2 regions of the Fictibacillus sp. NRS-1165 genome follow, and region 1 is predicted to be linked to the other one. Evidence: riboswitches for the same ligand, from Rfam matches in the RefSeq annotation. Region 1 holds a riboswitch; the other holds the start of a gene.

The links. A riboswitch is a leader RNA that binds a small molecule or an ion and turns the genes downstream of it on or off. The one in region 1 is predicted to bind S-adenosylmethionine.
Region 2: another riboswitch for S-adenosylmethionine. It lies ahead of ABHN01_RS22630 (methionine ABC transporter ATP-binding protein); the one in region 1 lies ahead of ABHN01_RS02775 (ABC transporter ATP-binding protein).

The regions. Positions count from the first base shown of each region.
Region 1 is NZ_JBDPNU010000009.1:6,447-9,664, reverse strand. Features, by position in the region: gene ABHN01_RS02780 (ABC transporter permease) at 1-481, opposite strand, end outside; gene ABHN01_RS02775 (ABC transporter ATP-binding protein) at 507-1,274, opposite strand; SAM riboswitch class I at 1,579-1,683, opposite strand; gene ABHN01_RS02770 (VanW family protein) at 1,868-2,746, shown strand; gene ABHN01_RS02765 (hypothetical protein) at 2,837-3,130, shown strand.
Region 2 is NZ_JBDPNU010000065.1:4,737-7,954, reverse strand. Features, by position in the region: gene ABHN01_RS22640 (MetQ/NlpA family ABC transporter substrate-binding protein) at 1-142, opposite strand, end outside; gene ABHN01_RS22635 (methionine ABC transporter permease) at 171-833, opposite strand; gene ABHN01_RS22630 (methionine ABC transporter ATP-binding protein) at 823-1,854, opposite strand; SAM riboswitch class I at 1,955-2,067, opposite strand; SAM riboswitch class I at 2,148-2,263, opposite strand; gene ABHN01_RS22625 (phosphatase PAP2 family protein) at 2,307-2,936, opposite strand; gene ABHN01_RS22620 (general stress protein) at 3,028-3,218, opposite strand, start outside.

The sequences.
Region 1 (3,218 bases):
CCGATTTTGAAATCAGCAATATTTTTGAGAGTTCACCAAATCCGAACCAGAGTATGAACAATGGGATCACAGCCAGCGATGGAATGGTCCGCAGCATCTGTAAGGTCGGATCCAGGGTTTGCTCTGTTTTACTTGAAAATCCAACAACAAGCCCAGCCAAAAGCCCAAGCCCCCCTCCCAGCAGAAATCCTGTAATCGCCCGCAACAGACTGATCTTAAAATGGGTAAATAACTCTCCCGTGCGGATGAGATCTTTAAATGCAATGAAAATTTCACTCGGCCGAGGCAGCAAGGTGGCTGAAATCAGTCCATAGGCACCTGCAACCTCCCAGATGACAAGAATAAAAAACGGCAGTGCTAATCCTCTCACCCAATGGGAAAGGGGTGTTTTTTTTCGGTTTTTTGTTTTTACGGCGGACTCTTTTCTTCTCTGTTTTCGATCCAAGTTGGTTGTCGTTAATACTCCAGTCTGATCGCTCATCCTTTCATCTCCTTTGCTTCGTTTTTTATTGGACAGCTTCTGATTGTTCGTTTACTTCTACTTTTTCAAATTCACTCAATACCCGCTGCCGTATTTTTTGGAAGGCGGAATCCGTTTTTCGCCGGGGATGCGGCAGTTCGATCGGTATTACCTCCCGAATCGTGCCCGGCCGGGGATTCATAATAACAACTCGGCTGGCAAGATAGATCGCTTCATCAATATCATGTGTAACAAAGATCATCGTTGTCCGGTTCTTTTCCCAGATATCGAGGAGCACCTCCTGCATATGTGACCGTGTAAAGGCATCCAGGGCTCCAAATGGCTCATCTAAGAGGAGAACCTTAGGATTTCTAAGCAGGGCCCTTGCGATCGATACCCTTTGTGCCATTCCTCCTGACAGCTCTTTTGGATAAGCATTTTCAAATCCTTCCAATCGGACAAGCTTGATCAGTTCGCTTACTTTTTCTTTTGTTTCTTTTTCTTTCAAAGGCAAGTTTGCCGCAATATTTTTTTCAACAGTCAGCCACGGAAATAATCTTGGTTCCTGAAAAATAAATCCTTTATCGATGCTCGGCCCGGATACTTTTTGATTATCAAGCATCACAGCACCCTCATGCCTTGTATCCAAACCAGCAATTATCTTTAGCAGCGTGCTTTTTCCGCAGCCGCTCGGGCCGATCACCGTGATAAATTCACCTTTGTTCAGACTGAGATCTATACGTTCCAGTGCTTTCATCACGCTTTTCCCCGTTTGGAAACTTCGATCCAGTTTTCTAATTTGCAGTAAAGTCATTACCAATCTCCCTTTCTTCTTTACGATTCGGCAAAAGAAAAACAACCGGAAACCTCCTTATTTTAGGAAAGCCTCCGGTCGTCCGGTCGACGCAATATTTGAATGGCCGTGCTGCGAATAAAATTCCCCCTTTCAAATGAAAAAAGGTTCATGTACGAAAGAAAACCAAAGACCATGTCTGCAAATTTCAAGACACGGCCTTTGGTTTACCAATCAGCTGTACGATATTTTTTTACTCTTAAATAAAAAACCTCCCCTTACCTGTCATGGACGTGTAAGGGGAAGTGTATTGCATGTTCTTCCTTTCTTATCGTCCAAGCTGCTGCTTGTTGGATTTGGCACAGTTCTCTGAAAGAGTCCGCTGCCGAGGTTTCATGGGGCCAATTCCCTCCACCTCTCTTAATAAGAAAAAATTATGTAGGTTTAAATCATATAAACCCCATCGGATTAATTGTTATTAAAACAGGTATAGAATACAAAGTCAATAACATTTTTGAAAAATCTAAAAACAGCCGGGTCGCCGATACATTTTCAACCTTCTTACATAAAACGATTCAGCCTTCAACATACTAATTGTTGGGAGGTTGTTCGTTATGTTGCTTTCTTGGTTAACCGGTATATTGCTGGCTGTCCAGCCCCTCAATATACCAGACAGCATATCTTTAGTACATGAAGGGCAAACCATTGCGATCGTTGATCGAAAAGACTTCATGATCCCGCTGCCGGGTACGCCCGTTATCGACGGCGAGAAACTTGACTTGTTTACGGCAAAATTGGAGGGGCAGATCTACCGTCCGCCTCTAAACGCAAGGATCAATGAATCGGGAGGAATCACTTCTGAAAAAAAAGGATCCATGCTCTATAAAAAAGCGTTTAAAGAACGATTTTATATGAGTTTTTTCAGTAAGGGGCCTGTAAAACTTGAAATTCCTCAATTACCGGTCCATCCAAGAGTGGACAGCGAGCTTCTTGGAAATATTCGCACGAACCAACTTGCTCATTATGTTACCTATTTCAACCGTTCCAACGAATCCAGGAGCCATAATATTTCACTTGCTGCAAAAGCCATTGACAACCATGTCGTATTTCCTGGAGAAACCTTTTCCTTTAATGGTGTTGTAGGCAGACGAACATCGGATAAGGGGTACATGCGTGCTCCTGTTATCGTGCGGGGGGAGCTTTCGGAAGGAGTCGGCGGTGGAATTTGCCAAGTGTCCTCTACCCTTTTCAATGCAGTTGACCGGGCAGGACTTCATATCGTTCAGCGTTTTTCACACAGCAGGCTTGTCCCTTATGTACCGAAAGGGCGAGATGCGACCGTAAGCTGGTATGGCCCGGACTTCCGTTTTCAGAACCGTTTCAACCAGCCGATTCTTATACGAGCGAAAGCGTACGGAGGGAGCATGATGGTGATGATTTCGTCTTCTGACGTCATTCACGTGCCTCCAAAAAAAAGCACTAATATGCGGTAGGGAAGTAATTGTGTCAACATTGTTAACCATTGAGCAAACCCATTCCCATTTCATAATGGCGGTGTTAGAATAAACGAGGATTTGATCATCTTGGAGAGAAGTGATGACATGAAAAGTCTTCCGTTTTTCTATATGCTGTTCCTAATTAATGGATTGCTGCTTGCCGGTGGATTAGTCAGCCCGACTTACCTTGTTGTTGCCCGCTGGAGCATGGTTTTCTTTAATATCACAGCACTTGCTGCTCTCGTCTATTTCAAAGAACAAAGCAAGAGAAAAAGATGGAGCAAAGTTTCACCACGGGGCCGTGTATTATGGTGGGGAGCTTTCTTGTTCAATATCGTTTCTGCAGCAAATGAAGTGCTGCATTCAGGACTGTTTCAATAATTGGAAATTACAGCTCAGCATAATGCTGAGTTTTTTTATTTTTTCGGGTGAATTTGGATGTTTGTCCTAAAGCGAATCAGGCAAAAGA
Region 2 (3,218 bases), on a different contig from region 1:
TATACTTCCACACGTCGCTGTCAGAGCCGCTGATGCCTATCTTTACTTTTTCAAGCCCTTTTTCATCTCCGCCGCTGCACCCGCTCAAGAATGCCGACATTAAAACCCCGATGACTAAAATGATCAGTGAATATTTTTTCATAAGATTTCCCTACTCCCTTTTTCTCTTTTTATCTTCTTCTAATTTTTCTGGACAATATGTTTCCTGCGCTCTGCAGCCCTTGTACAAGGATGACGAGCAGAACGACAGTGACGATCATGACGTCTGTATCAAATCGCTGATAGCCATAGGCAATGGCCAGATCACCAAGGCCTCCGCCCCCGACAGCCCCTGCCATCGCTGAAGCACCCACCAAACCAATCGTAGCAATCGTAAACGACAGGATTAGTGAGCTGAATGCTTCCGGCAGTAGGATGCGGAAAATGGTCTGCCAAGGTGTAGCCCCCATCGCTTCTGCGGCTTCGACAATACCCGGATCGATCTCAAGCAGGCTGTTTTCCACGAGCCTTGCGATATAGGGGCCGGCATATACAATCAATGGTACAATCGCGGCGGATGTCCCGATGGAAGTACCGACGATAAATCTTGTAAACGGGATAATCGCCACCATTAAGATGATGAACGGTATCGAACGCAATACGTTTACAATCGCATTTAAAATATTAAAGACAGCCAGGTTCTCAAGAATGTGACCTTTCCTCGTAACTACGAGCACGACGCCAAGCGGAATCCCGATGGCAGCCGAGAACAAAAGGGAAAAACCGACCATTGTTAATGTGTCACCGGCTGCATTTAAAATGTCGACCCAAAATGTACTCCAATCAACTTGCATGAGATGCAACCTCCCTAACTTGTACTTCGCTTTGGTTCACGAAAAAGATCGCTCTTCTGATTTCCTGTTCGTCACCAATCAATTGGACAACAAGATTTCCGAAAGGCACGTCTTGAAGTTCTGTGACATGGCCGTACAGTACACTGACATCCACGTTGAATTTTTTAGCGATCTGCGAGAGCAGCGGCTGGCCGGTGGAAGCTCCGGTAAAGACGATCCTGAAAATCTTATGATTGCGGTCCTGCTTCTTAAGCAGGACTTTCAGGGATTCAGGAAGTTCATCCTGAAGAACCGAACTGACGAAGCGCGTTGCCGTCTCCGTTTGAGGCTTCGCAAACACATCAAAAACGCTCCCCTTCTCGATCACCTCTCCCCCTTCCATCACAGCGACGGAATCGCAAATTTCGCGAATGACATTCATCTCATGCGTAATGATGAGAATGGTAATGTTATATTCTTTATTGATTTTTTTTAAGAGCTTTAAAATACTGGCCGTCGTCTGCGGATCCAAGGCCGAAGTGGCCTCGTCACACAATAGCACTTCCGGATCCGTGGATAGCGCCCGGGCGATACCTACCCGCTGTTTTTGTCCGCCGGAGAGCTGGTCGGGATATTTATGACCGTGCTCTGTCAAACCTACAAATTCCAGCAGATCATTCACCTTCTCCTTAATGGCGGATTTCTTCACCCCGAGCAGGTAAAGCGGCGTCGCAATATTATCAAAAACCGTCTTTGCATTGAGCAGATTAAAATGTTGAAAGATCATGCCGATATTTTTCCGTTTTCTTCTCAAGTCTTTTGGAGACAATCCAGCCATGTCGTCTTCCCCGACAAAAACGTGTCCTGATGTCGGCTTCACCAGAAGATTTACACAGCGGAGCAAAGAGCTCTTTCCTGCTCCGCTATAACCTACAACTCCGTAGATCTCTCCTTTTTTCACCTCAAAGCTCACATTGTTTAGCGCTCTGACCTTATTTTTGCCACTCTCATAAAATTTGGTTACCTCTTCAAATCGAATCAATGGCTCCGTTCTCCTTCCTTCACTATCGCTTCCCTAAACAGCAAAAAGGCCTCTTCTTGAAAACAAGAAGAGGCCTAAGCATCAAAGAGTCGCTGATCTCTTCTTATCTTCCAAGCGTCATCGCTTGCCGGACTTGGCACAGTATTCCGAGTAAAACAGGAACCCGCTGCCGAGGCTTCAAAGGGCCAATCCCTCCACCTCTCTGGATAAGAAAAATATATATTTAATTACAACTAAAAAATCTCTTCCTAAAGAAAGAAGAGATGAAGTATCCATAAGGAAACGAGCTGCTCTTCTTATCTTCCAAGCCCATAAGGAACTTGCTGGAATTGGCACAGTGTTTTTCTAAATGAAAAACCCGCTGCCGAGGTATCACAGGGCCATATCCCTCCACCTCTCTGGATAAGAAACACGTTCATATTTTGTTGATGTTACTTATCTTAAACCATACTTTACTCGCATGTCAAATCTTTTTTCAGGGTTCTCTGATCAGAATAAAACACGGCTTTCATCAGAGCTAGCCAGACAGCTCCCCAAGCCACTCCCGCAAGGACATCCGTAAAATAGTGGATGCCTAAATAAACTCTGCTGAGCGAGACAAAACCGATATGAAGTGATAATAACATCATCTTTGTTTTTCTTGACAGCCTTTTCGTTAACATGACCAATACACCATACATTGCCGTAGCATTCATCGCATGTGCACTTGGAAATCCATATCTAATAAAAAACGGTTTTGTCGAGGGAGCGCGATAGTCCCATTTCTTTCTTAAAATCGAATTAACCCAGCGGCAGCCTGCCAAGTTAACAACCAAAAATAACGCTTTCCTTCGCTGTCCCTTCTGGCTGTATCGGCACGCTGACAGGAGTGTCGCTGGAATCAGCACAAAACCCGAACCAATAATGGAGTACAGCCTCAGAAAAATATCGATAACCTGTATGCCCCGCAACGAAAAAAAAGCGGAGCTGGTTTTTCGGTCCATTTTCATCCAATAAGCATTTTTACGAAGTTTAACCATTACATTCAACAGCAAGATCCCGATAAATATAATGCTAAATACAGCTCTCTCATCGTTTTTCATTTCTGCCCTCACTTCTAAATACATCTATGTACCTATCGTTTCATGAGGCACACTAATTTATTCACGGTCTTTCTGTTACTGGAACCCTCGCCTATAGTTTTACCGCTTCTTTTTCTAAAAACACCATGATACTTCCATGCTCGACTTTTTGCACATAGCGTTCAGCGGTTCGTTCAGAGAGGTCCAATGACATCAAAAGTTCTTTAAGGTCGTCCTCCGAGTCTTCACCGAACATGGATGCAAATGGACCGGCAGCAAGCAGCGGGCCTATACCTGGAACAC